2 regions of the Bacillus arachidis genome follow, and region 2 is predicted to be linked to the other one. Evidence: a T-box and tRNA genes for the amino acid it is inferred to sense, from the RefSeq annotation. Region 2 holds a T-box; the other holds one or more tRNA genes.

The links. A T-box is a leader RNA that pairs with one kind of tRNA and senses whether it is charged. The one in region 2 lies ahead of leuS (leucine--tRNA ligase), so its partner is inferred to be a tRNA-Leu.
Region 1: it encodes a tRNA-Leu, which carries the amino acid that the T-box ahead of leuS (leucine--tRNA ligase) is inferred to sense. The anticodon was not compared.

The regions. Positions count from the first base shown of each region.
Region 1 covers NZ_CP127376.1:245,644-249,786, reverse strand. Annotated here, with positions in the region: rRNA gene QRY57_RS03085 (16S ribosomal RNA) at 134-1,684, opposite strand; tRNA gene QRY57_RS03080 (tRNA-Gly) at 1,761-1,831, opposite strand; tRNA gene QRY57_RS03075 (tRNA-Pro) at 1,833-1,909, opposite strand; tRNA gene QRY57_RS03070 (tRNA-Arg) at 1,913-1,989, opposite strand; tRNA gene QRY57_RS03065 (tRNA-Leu) at 2,083-2,168, opposite strand; tRNA gene QRY57_RS03060 (tRNA-Leu) at 2,172-2,252, opposite strand; tRNA gene QRY57_RS03055 (tRNA-Lys) at 2,268-2,340, opposite strand; tRNA gene QRY57_RS03050 (tRNA-Gln) at 2,346-2,420, opposite strand; tRNA gene QRY57_RS03045 (tRNA-Asp) at 2,506-2,581, opposite strand; tRNA gene QRY57_RS03040 (tRNA-Met) at 2,585-2,661, opposite strand; tRNA gene QRY57_RS03035 (tRNA-Val) at 2,679-2,754, opposite strand; tRNA gene QRY57_RS03030 (tRNA-Glu) at 2,760-2,834, opposite strand; tRNA gene QRY57_RS03025 (tRNA-Ser) at 2,842-2,932, opposite strand; tRNA gene QRY57_RS03020 (tRNA-Asn) at 2,936-3,010, opposite strand; gene QRY57_RS03015 (SprT family protein) at 3,094-3,579, opposite strand; gene cmpA (cortex morphogenetic protein CmpA) at 3,835-3,951, shown strand; gene QRY57_RS03005 (Tex family protein) at 4,055-4,143, opposite strand, start outside.
Region 2 covers NZ_CP127376.1:4,215,663-4,219,805, reverse strand. Annotated here, with positions in the region: gene QRY57_RS23320 (MDR family MFS transporter) at 477-1,670, shown strand; T-box leader at 1,722-1,985, shown strand; gene leuS (leucine--tRNA ligase) at 2,052-4,143, shown strand, end outside.

The sequences.
Region 1 (4,143 bases), 940 kb from region 2:
AAAAATATGAGCTACACTGTTATCTAGTTTTCAAAGAACATACATTTATTTCTGAGAGATAGTTCTCTCAAAACTGAACAAAACGAAACACGGAAACTTATATTGATGAACAGCGTTCATCAATTCTCCATAGAAAGGAGGTGATCCAGCCGCACCTTCCGATACGGCTACCTTGTTACGACTTCACCCCAATCATCTGTCCCACCTTAGGCGGCTGGCTCCAAAAGGTTACCCCACCGACTTCGGGTGTTACAAACTCTCGTGGTGTGACGGGCGGTGTGTACAAGGCCCGGGAACGTATTCACCGCGGCATGCTGATCCGCGATTACTAGCGATTCCAGCTTCATGTAGGCGAGTTGCAGCCTACAATCCGAACTGAGAACGGTTTTATGAGATTAGCTCCACCTCGCGGTCTTGCAGCTCTTTGTACCGTCCATTGTAGCACGTGTGTAGCCCAGGTCATAAGGGGCATGATGATTTGACGTCATCCCCACCTTCCTCCGGTTTGTCACCGGCAGTCACCTTAGAGTGCCCAACTTAATGATGGCAACTAAGATCAAGGGTTGCGCTCGTTGCGGGACTTAACCCAACATCTCACGACACGAGCTGACGACAACCATGCACCACCTGTCACTCTGCCCCCGAAGGGGAAGCCCTATCTCTAGGGTTGTCAGAGGATGTCAAGACCTGGTAAGGTTCTTCGCGTTGCTTCGAATTAAACCACATGCTCCACCGCTTGTGCGGGCCCCCGTCAATTCCTTTGAGTTTCAGCCTTGCGGCCGTACTCCCCAGGCGGAGTGCTTAATGCGTTAACTTCAGCACTAAAGGGCGGAAACCCTCTAACACTTAGCACTCATCGTTTACGGCGTGGACTACCAGGGTATCTAATCCTGTTTGCTCCCCACGCTTTCGCGCCTCAGTGTCAGTTACAGACCAGAAAGTCGCCTTCGCCACTGGTGTTCCTCCATATCTCTACGCATTTCACCGCTACACATGGAATTCCACTTTCCTCTTCTGCACTCAAGTCTCCCAGTTTCCAATGACCCTCCACGGTTGAGCCGTGGGCTTTCACATCAGACTTAAGAAACCACCTGCGCGCGCTTTACGCCCAATAATTCCGGATAACGCTTGCCACCTACGTATTACCGCGGCTGCTGGCACGTAGTTAGCCGTGGCTTTCTGGTTAGGTACCGTCAAGGTGCCAGCTTATTCAACTAGCACTTGTTCTTCCCTAACAACAGAGTTTTACGACCCGAAAGCCTTCATCACTCACGCGGCGTTGCTCCGTCAGACTTTCGTCCATTGCGGAAGATTCCCTACTGCTGCCTCCCGTAGGAGTCTGGGCCGTGTCTCAGTCCCAGTGTGGCCGATCACCCTCTCAGGTCGGCTACGCATCGTTGCCTTGGTGAGCCGTTACCTCACCAACTAGCTAATGCGACGCGGGTCCATCCATAAGTGACAGCCGAAGCCGCCTTTCAATTTCGCGCCATGCAGCGCAAAATGTTATCCGGTATTAGCCCCGGTTTCCCGGAGTTATCCCAGTCTTATGGGCAGGTTACCCACGTGTTACTCACCCGTCCGCCGCTAACTTCATAAGAGCAAGCTCTTAATCCATTCGCTCGACTTGCATGTATTAGGCACGCCGCCAGCGTTCATCCTGAGCCAGGATCAAACTCTCCAATAAAGTTAGTTTGTCTAGCATCTAAAATAAAAATTGACGTTTCACGTTGTTTGTTTCGTTCAGTTTTCAAAGAACTAAAAGCGGGTGAAGAGAATCGAACTCTCGACCAGAGCTTGGAAGGCTCTTGTTTTACCACTAAACTACACCCGCGTGGTCGGGAAGACAGGATTTGAACCTGCGACCCCCTGGTCCCAAACCAGGTGCTCTACCAAGCTGAGCCACTTCCCGTAATGGCGCGCCCGAGAGGACTCGAACCCCTAACCTTTTGATCCGTAGTCAAACGCTCTATCCAATTGAGCTACGGGCGCTTAATCTAGTTGTTTTGTCGTCGTTGTTTTTCAGCGACTCAATTATCTTATCACATTAGTTTTTCTAATGCAAGTACTTTTTTATTTTTTCTTTGGTGCGGCCGAGAGGACTTGAACCTCCACGGGGTTTCCCCCACTAGGCCCTCAACCTAGCGCGTCTGCCATTCCGCCACGACCGCATATGCGGGTGAAGGGAGTCGAACCCCCACGCCAAAGGCGCCAGATCCTAAGTCTGGTGCGTCTGCCAATTCCGCCACACCCGCGGAAATAAAAAAGAGTGAGCCATGAAGGACTCGAACCTTCGACCCTCTGATTAAAAGTCAGATGCTCTACCAACTGAGCTAATGGCTCGTAAATGGCTGGGCTAGCTGGATTCGAACCAGCGCATGACGGAGTCAAAGTCCGTTGCCTTACCGCTTGGCTATAGCCCATCAAAAAACATTCTTTATTTAGCGACAAAAAACATCATATCACAATAAGCAATAAAAAACAACTGCTCAATAGCAGCAGTTAAAATGGCGGTCCCGACCGGGGTCGAACCGGCGATCTCCTGCGTGACAGGCAGGCATGTTAACCACTACACCACGGGACCATTTGGTTGCGGGGACAGGATTTGAACCTGCGACCTTCGGGTTATGAGCCCGACGAGCTACCGGACTGCTCCACCCCGCGACGATACTATTTATATATGGTGGAGGATGACGGGATCGAACCGCCGACCCCCTGCTTGTAAGGCAGGTGCTCTCCCAGCTGAGCTAATCCTCCAAAAGTGGTGACCCGTACGGGATTCGAACCCGTGTTACCGCCGTGAAAGGGCGGTGTCTTAACCACTTGACCAACGGGCCAATAAAATGGCAGAGAAGAAGGGATTCGAACCCTCGCACCGCGTTAGCGATCTACTCCCTTAGCAGGGGAGCCCCTTGAGCCACTTGGGTACTTCTCTGTATGGCTCCGCAGGTAGGACTCGAACCTACGACCGATCGGTTAACAGCCGATAGCTCTACCACTGAGCTACTGCGGAATAAGAAAGACAATTTACATCTTATAAAAATTCATATTGTAAGTCAAGTCATTTATACAACATCTTGTACAAACGTGACATGTTTATAATATACTGGATTGATTTTTAACTGTCAAGGTGTTTTTTATCTCTTTTAATTTCCCCTTACACTTTCCGCAAACATATCTTTTTGTATTGATTTGACGCCTTCTTACATATTGAAGCGTACATTCCATGCATTCATACACATGTGTTTTAGGCTCTGTTCTCTCACCTGTTATTCTCTTACAAAATCTAGGGGCTCCAACCTCTTTTAATAACTGACGAAAATCTCGATCTCGATGTTGATACCCTCTCCCCATAATGTGCAAATGATAATGGCACAACTCATGCTTAATAATGCCAATTAATTCTTCTTTTCCATACACTTCGTAATGACGATAGTTTAATTCTATATTATGACTTCTGAGCAAATACCTTCCACCAGTTGTACGTAGTCGTTTATTGAACATTGCTTTATGTAAAAAAGCCCTCCCGAAATATTGCAACGATATTTCTTCTACAAGTCTTTGAATTTCTTTTCCATTCATTTTCATCCCCCTAAAAACTAAAAATAAACTTACACTTTTCTTCTTTCTTATACATATATTAAATAGTACATATACCCATCCTCATTCAAAAAGCGCAACTTCTATGAACTAGCCTCTTCCACATCTATTCATGGAACTTCGCTAACCAAACTCTTATAAGCAGTTCCTAAGATTGAGTTTTTCACTTACTTTGAATCTTATCTTAGTGTGTAGGGAGCTGCTTGTTAGAGCCGGATTAAACAAGGAGGGATTCTTATGCCTACATGGCTCCGAAAACAAATGCAACGTGCATATTTCGAAAAAAACCGGTATCAAATTAAGTTGTTAAATGAGTGCTGGTTTTATTATAGCAGAACGCATCAAAATTCCTGATAAAGTGAATGTTTAATCAGTGGGGGCTGAAGAACCCCCACTATTTAAATTTTTACTAACATCCGTTCATGAAAAAAAAGCAATGTTATACCTACTTCCATCACTATTCAATAGGTAACATCGATAAGGCAACACGCCCTTTCTTCATATCAACATCATCTACCCATACTTTTACAATCTGCCCGACAGACA
Region 2 (4,143 bases):
CCAATTTTGTAAAGCGTGAACGAAAACCCACCTCTTTATGTAGATGTGGGTTTTATATATATCTATTTTAATTTTTTCGACATCTTTGTCTAGCTCTGCCTCCTAGGCCCTCATGTCTAAGAACCTTCCACACGAGAAGGTAAAAAACACCTTCTGCGTGAAAGAACCTTAGCCAACAGGCCTAAACAGCCGGCTCCGCTTTTCTTTATAAGTCACTGCCGTGCAGAATACACCATGATCGCTACTTTTAGACCTTGCATGTCGCAGGAAAAGGCCCTGACGGTTTCTATGCGTGACCAGATGCTCTTGCCCGCCTAAAAAAGAGGGTTTTATATCGACTTTTTAATTTGTGTTTATATAGTCTACATCTCATTGTCTGAATTTCACCAACTATTAATCAGTTGCCTTCCTATTTAAAAACGACTACAATTTTACTATTATGGATAGAACGAAAAAACAGAATAGGAGGGGAAACTATGCCAAGGAAAGTATGGCTATTAGTAGCTGGGATGATCATTAATGTCACGGGTGCTTCTTTTTTATGGCCTTTTAATACAATTTATTTACACGATCATTTAGGGAAGTCTCTATCTGTGGCCGGAATGGTGTTGATGATTAACTCGTTAACTGGTGTAATCGGTAATTTGCTCGGTGGTGTGTTATTTGATAAATGGGGCGGATATAAATCAATTTTAGTAGGAATTGTTATTACACTTGTGTCGATTTTAGGTCTTGTGTTTTTCCATGGTTGGCCGTTGTATGTTGTTTGGCTAGCGTTAATTGGATTCGGGTCTGGAATGGTCTTTCCATCGATGTACGCAATGGTTGGCACTGTGTGGCCAGAGGGAGGACGAAGAGCATTTAATGCGATGTATGTTGGACAAAATGTTGGAATCGCTGTTGGAACGGCGTGCGGTGGTTTAGTTGCTTCGTATCGTTTTGATTATATTTTCTTAGCGAACTTTATTTTATACTGTATCTTCTTTTTAATTGCCTTTATCGGATTCCGTGGTATGGAGGACAAAAACGAACAAAGTATACAAACAGCGGTCAAAGCGAAAAAAGGTTGGTCACTTACACCAGGATTCAAGGCGCTTCTTATCGTATGTGTAGCATATGCTTTATGCTGGGTTACATATGTACAGTGGCAAGGTGCAATTGCGACGCATATGCAGGAGCTAAATATTAGCCTTCGTCATTATAGTTTATTATGGACGATAAACGGGGCAATGATCGTTTGTGCACAGCCGCTTGTAAGTATGATGATTCGTGCGATGAATCGTTCTTTAAAACAACAAATCATGATCGGAATCGGTATTTTTGCAGTGTCATTTATCGTACTTAGTCAAGCGCAGCAATTCACGATGTTCCTTGTCGCGATGGTGACATTAACAATTGGTGAATTATTTGTATGGCCAGCTGTTCCAACAATTGCAAATATCCTTGCGCCAAATGATAAGATTGGTTTCTATCAAGGCGTTGTAAATAGTGCGGCGACTGTTGGAAAAATGTTTGGACCTGTTGTCGGCGGAGCGATTGTTGACTTATATAATATGGAAGTATTGTTTATTGCAATCATGGTAATGCTTGTAGTAGCACTTATCGCAACGAGTATGTATGATAAACGAGTAAAAGTAGAAGAAACAGTAGAAGAAAAAATTGCGGTTTAGTTTGACGGAACATGTAACTTGTTTTAGAATATATTTAAATTAACTCATATTGTAATAACAGTGAGAAGGAGTAGTAGTAATAGAAGCTGGTTTAGAGAATTGACGGTCGGTGCAAGTCAATCCACGTTTCGTTATGAACTCGCCTTTGAGTTGCAGTTGTGAAATGAAGTAGCAATTGCCGTTAATCCACGTTACGGATCTAAGCGAATGTATATATTGATGCTTGTCTAGCGACCTTTACGGGACGTTTTGAACATCTTTTATTACATTAATTTAGGGTGGTACCGCGGGAATCTATAACCTCTCGTCCCTTTCTAGGGATGAGAGGTTTTTTGTATTTTAGGCGGTGAAAATAAATATAACTTGAATGGAGGATATCTCATGAGCTTTAATCATCAAGAAATTGAGAAGAAGTGGCAATCGTATTGGGAAGAGAATAAAACATTCCGTACGCCAGATGAGACAGAAAAACCAAAATTTTATGCACTAGATATGTTCCCATATCCATCAGGTGCAGGCCTACACGTAGGACATCCAGAAGGATATACAGCAACGGATATTTTATCTCGTATGAAACGTATGCAAGGATATAATGTTCTTCATCCAATGGGATGGGATGCATTCGGTCTTCCAGCAGAGCAATATGCACTTGATACTGGAAACAGCCCAGCAGAATTTACAGAGAAAAACATTAACACGTTCCGCAATCAAATTAAAGCATTAGGTTTCTCTTATGATTGGGACCGTGAAGTAAATACAACAGATCCAAACTACTACAAATGGACACAATGGATTTTCTTACAGCTATTTGAAAAAGGATTAGCTTACGTAGATGAAATTCCTGTAAACTGGTGCCCAGCACTTGGTACAGTACTTGCAAACGAAGAAGTAATCGACGGTAAGAGTGAGCGCGGCGGACATCCTGTTGAGCGTCGTCCGATGAAACAATGGATGTTAAAAATCACTGCCTATGCAGATCGCCTACTTGAAGATCTAGATGAGCTTGATTGGCCAGAAAGCTTAAAAGATATGCAGCGTAACTGGATTGGTCGTTCTGAAGGTGCAGAAGTACACTTCAATATCGATGGTACAGATAAGAAGTTTACAATCTTCACAACGCGTCCTGATACACTATTTGGCGCAACTTACTGCGTACTTGCTCCAGAGCATGCACTTGTTGCAGAAATTACAACTGCAGACCAAAAAGAAGCAGTAGAAGCATACATTGATTCTGTAAAAGCGAAAAGTGATTTAGAGCGTACAGAACTTGCGAAAGAAAAAACAGGCGTATTCACTGGTGCTTATGCAATTAACCCAGTAAACGGTGAGAAATTACCAATTTGGATTGCTGACTATGTTCTTGCAACTTACGGAACAGGTGCTGTAATGGCAGTTCCAGCTCACGATGAGCGTGATTATGAATTTGCGAAAAACTTCGATCTTCCTATGAAAGAAGTTGTAAAAGGCGGAGACATCACAAAAGAAGCACATACAGGTGATGGTGCGCACGTAAACTCGGCATTCTTAGATGGTTTAAATAAAGAAGAAGCAATTGCAAAAATGATTGAATGGCTTGAAGTAACAAGTGCAGGAAATCAAAAAGTAACATACCGTCTTCGTGACTGGTTATTCAGCCGTCAACGTTATTGGGGTGAGCCAATTCCAGTTATCCATTGGGAAGATGGTACAATGACAGCTGTGAAAGAAGAAGAATTACCACTAGTTCTTCCAAAAACAGAAAATATTCGCCCATCTGGTACAGGTGAATCACCACTTGCAAACATTGAAGAGTGGGTGAACGTTGTAGATCCTGAAACTGGTAAAAAAGGTCGTCGTGAAACAAATACAATGCCACAATGGGCTGGTAGCTGCTGGTACTACCTACGTTATATTGATCCAAACAACAGCGAAGCACTTGTAGATCCTGAAAAAGTAAAACAATGGCTTCCAGTTGATATTTATATCGGCGGTGCAGAGCATGCTGTACTTCACTTACTATATGCTCGTTTCTGGCATAAAGTATTATATGATATCGGTGTGGTTCCAACGAAAGAGCCATTCCAACAACTATTTAACCAAGGTATGATCTTAGGTGAAAACAACGAGAAAATGAGTAAATCAAAAGGTAACGTTGTAAATCCTGATGATATCGTAGCAAGTCATGGTGCAGATACACTTCGTCTTTACGAAATGTTCATGGGACCATTAGATGCTTCAATCGCTTGGTCTGAAAATGGCCTTGATGGAGCTCGTCGCTTCTTAGATCGCGTATGGCGTCTATTTGTTCAAGATAACGGTGAACTAAGTGAGAAAATTACTGATGCACCAAATAAAGAACTTGAAAAGGCATACCATCAAACGGTGAAGAAAGTAACAGAAGACTATGCAGAGCTTCGCTTTAACACGGCAATCTCTCAAATGATGATGTTCATTAACGATGCATATAAAGCAGAAGTTCTTCCGAAAGAATATG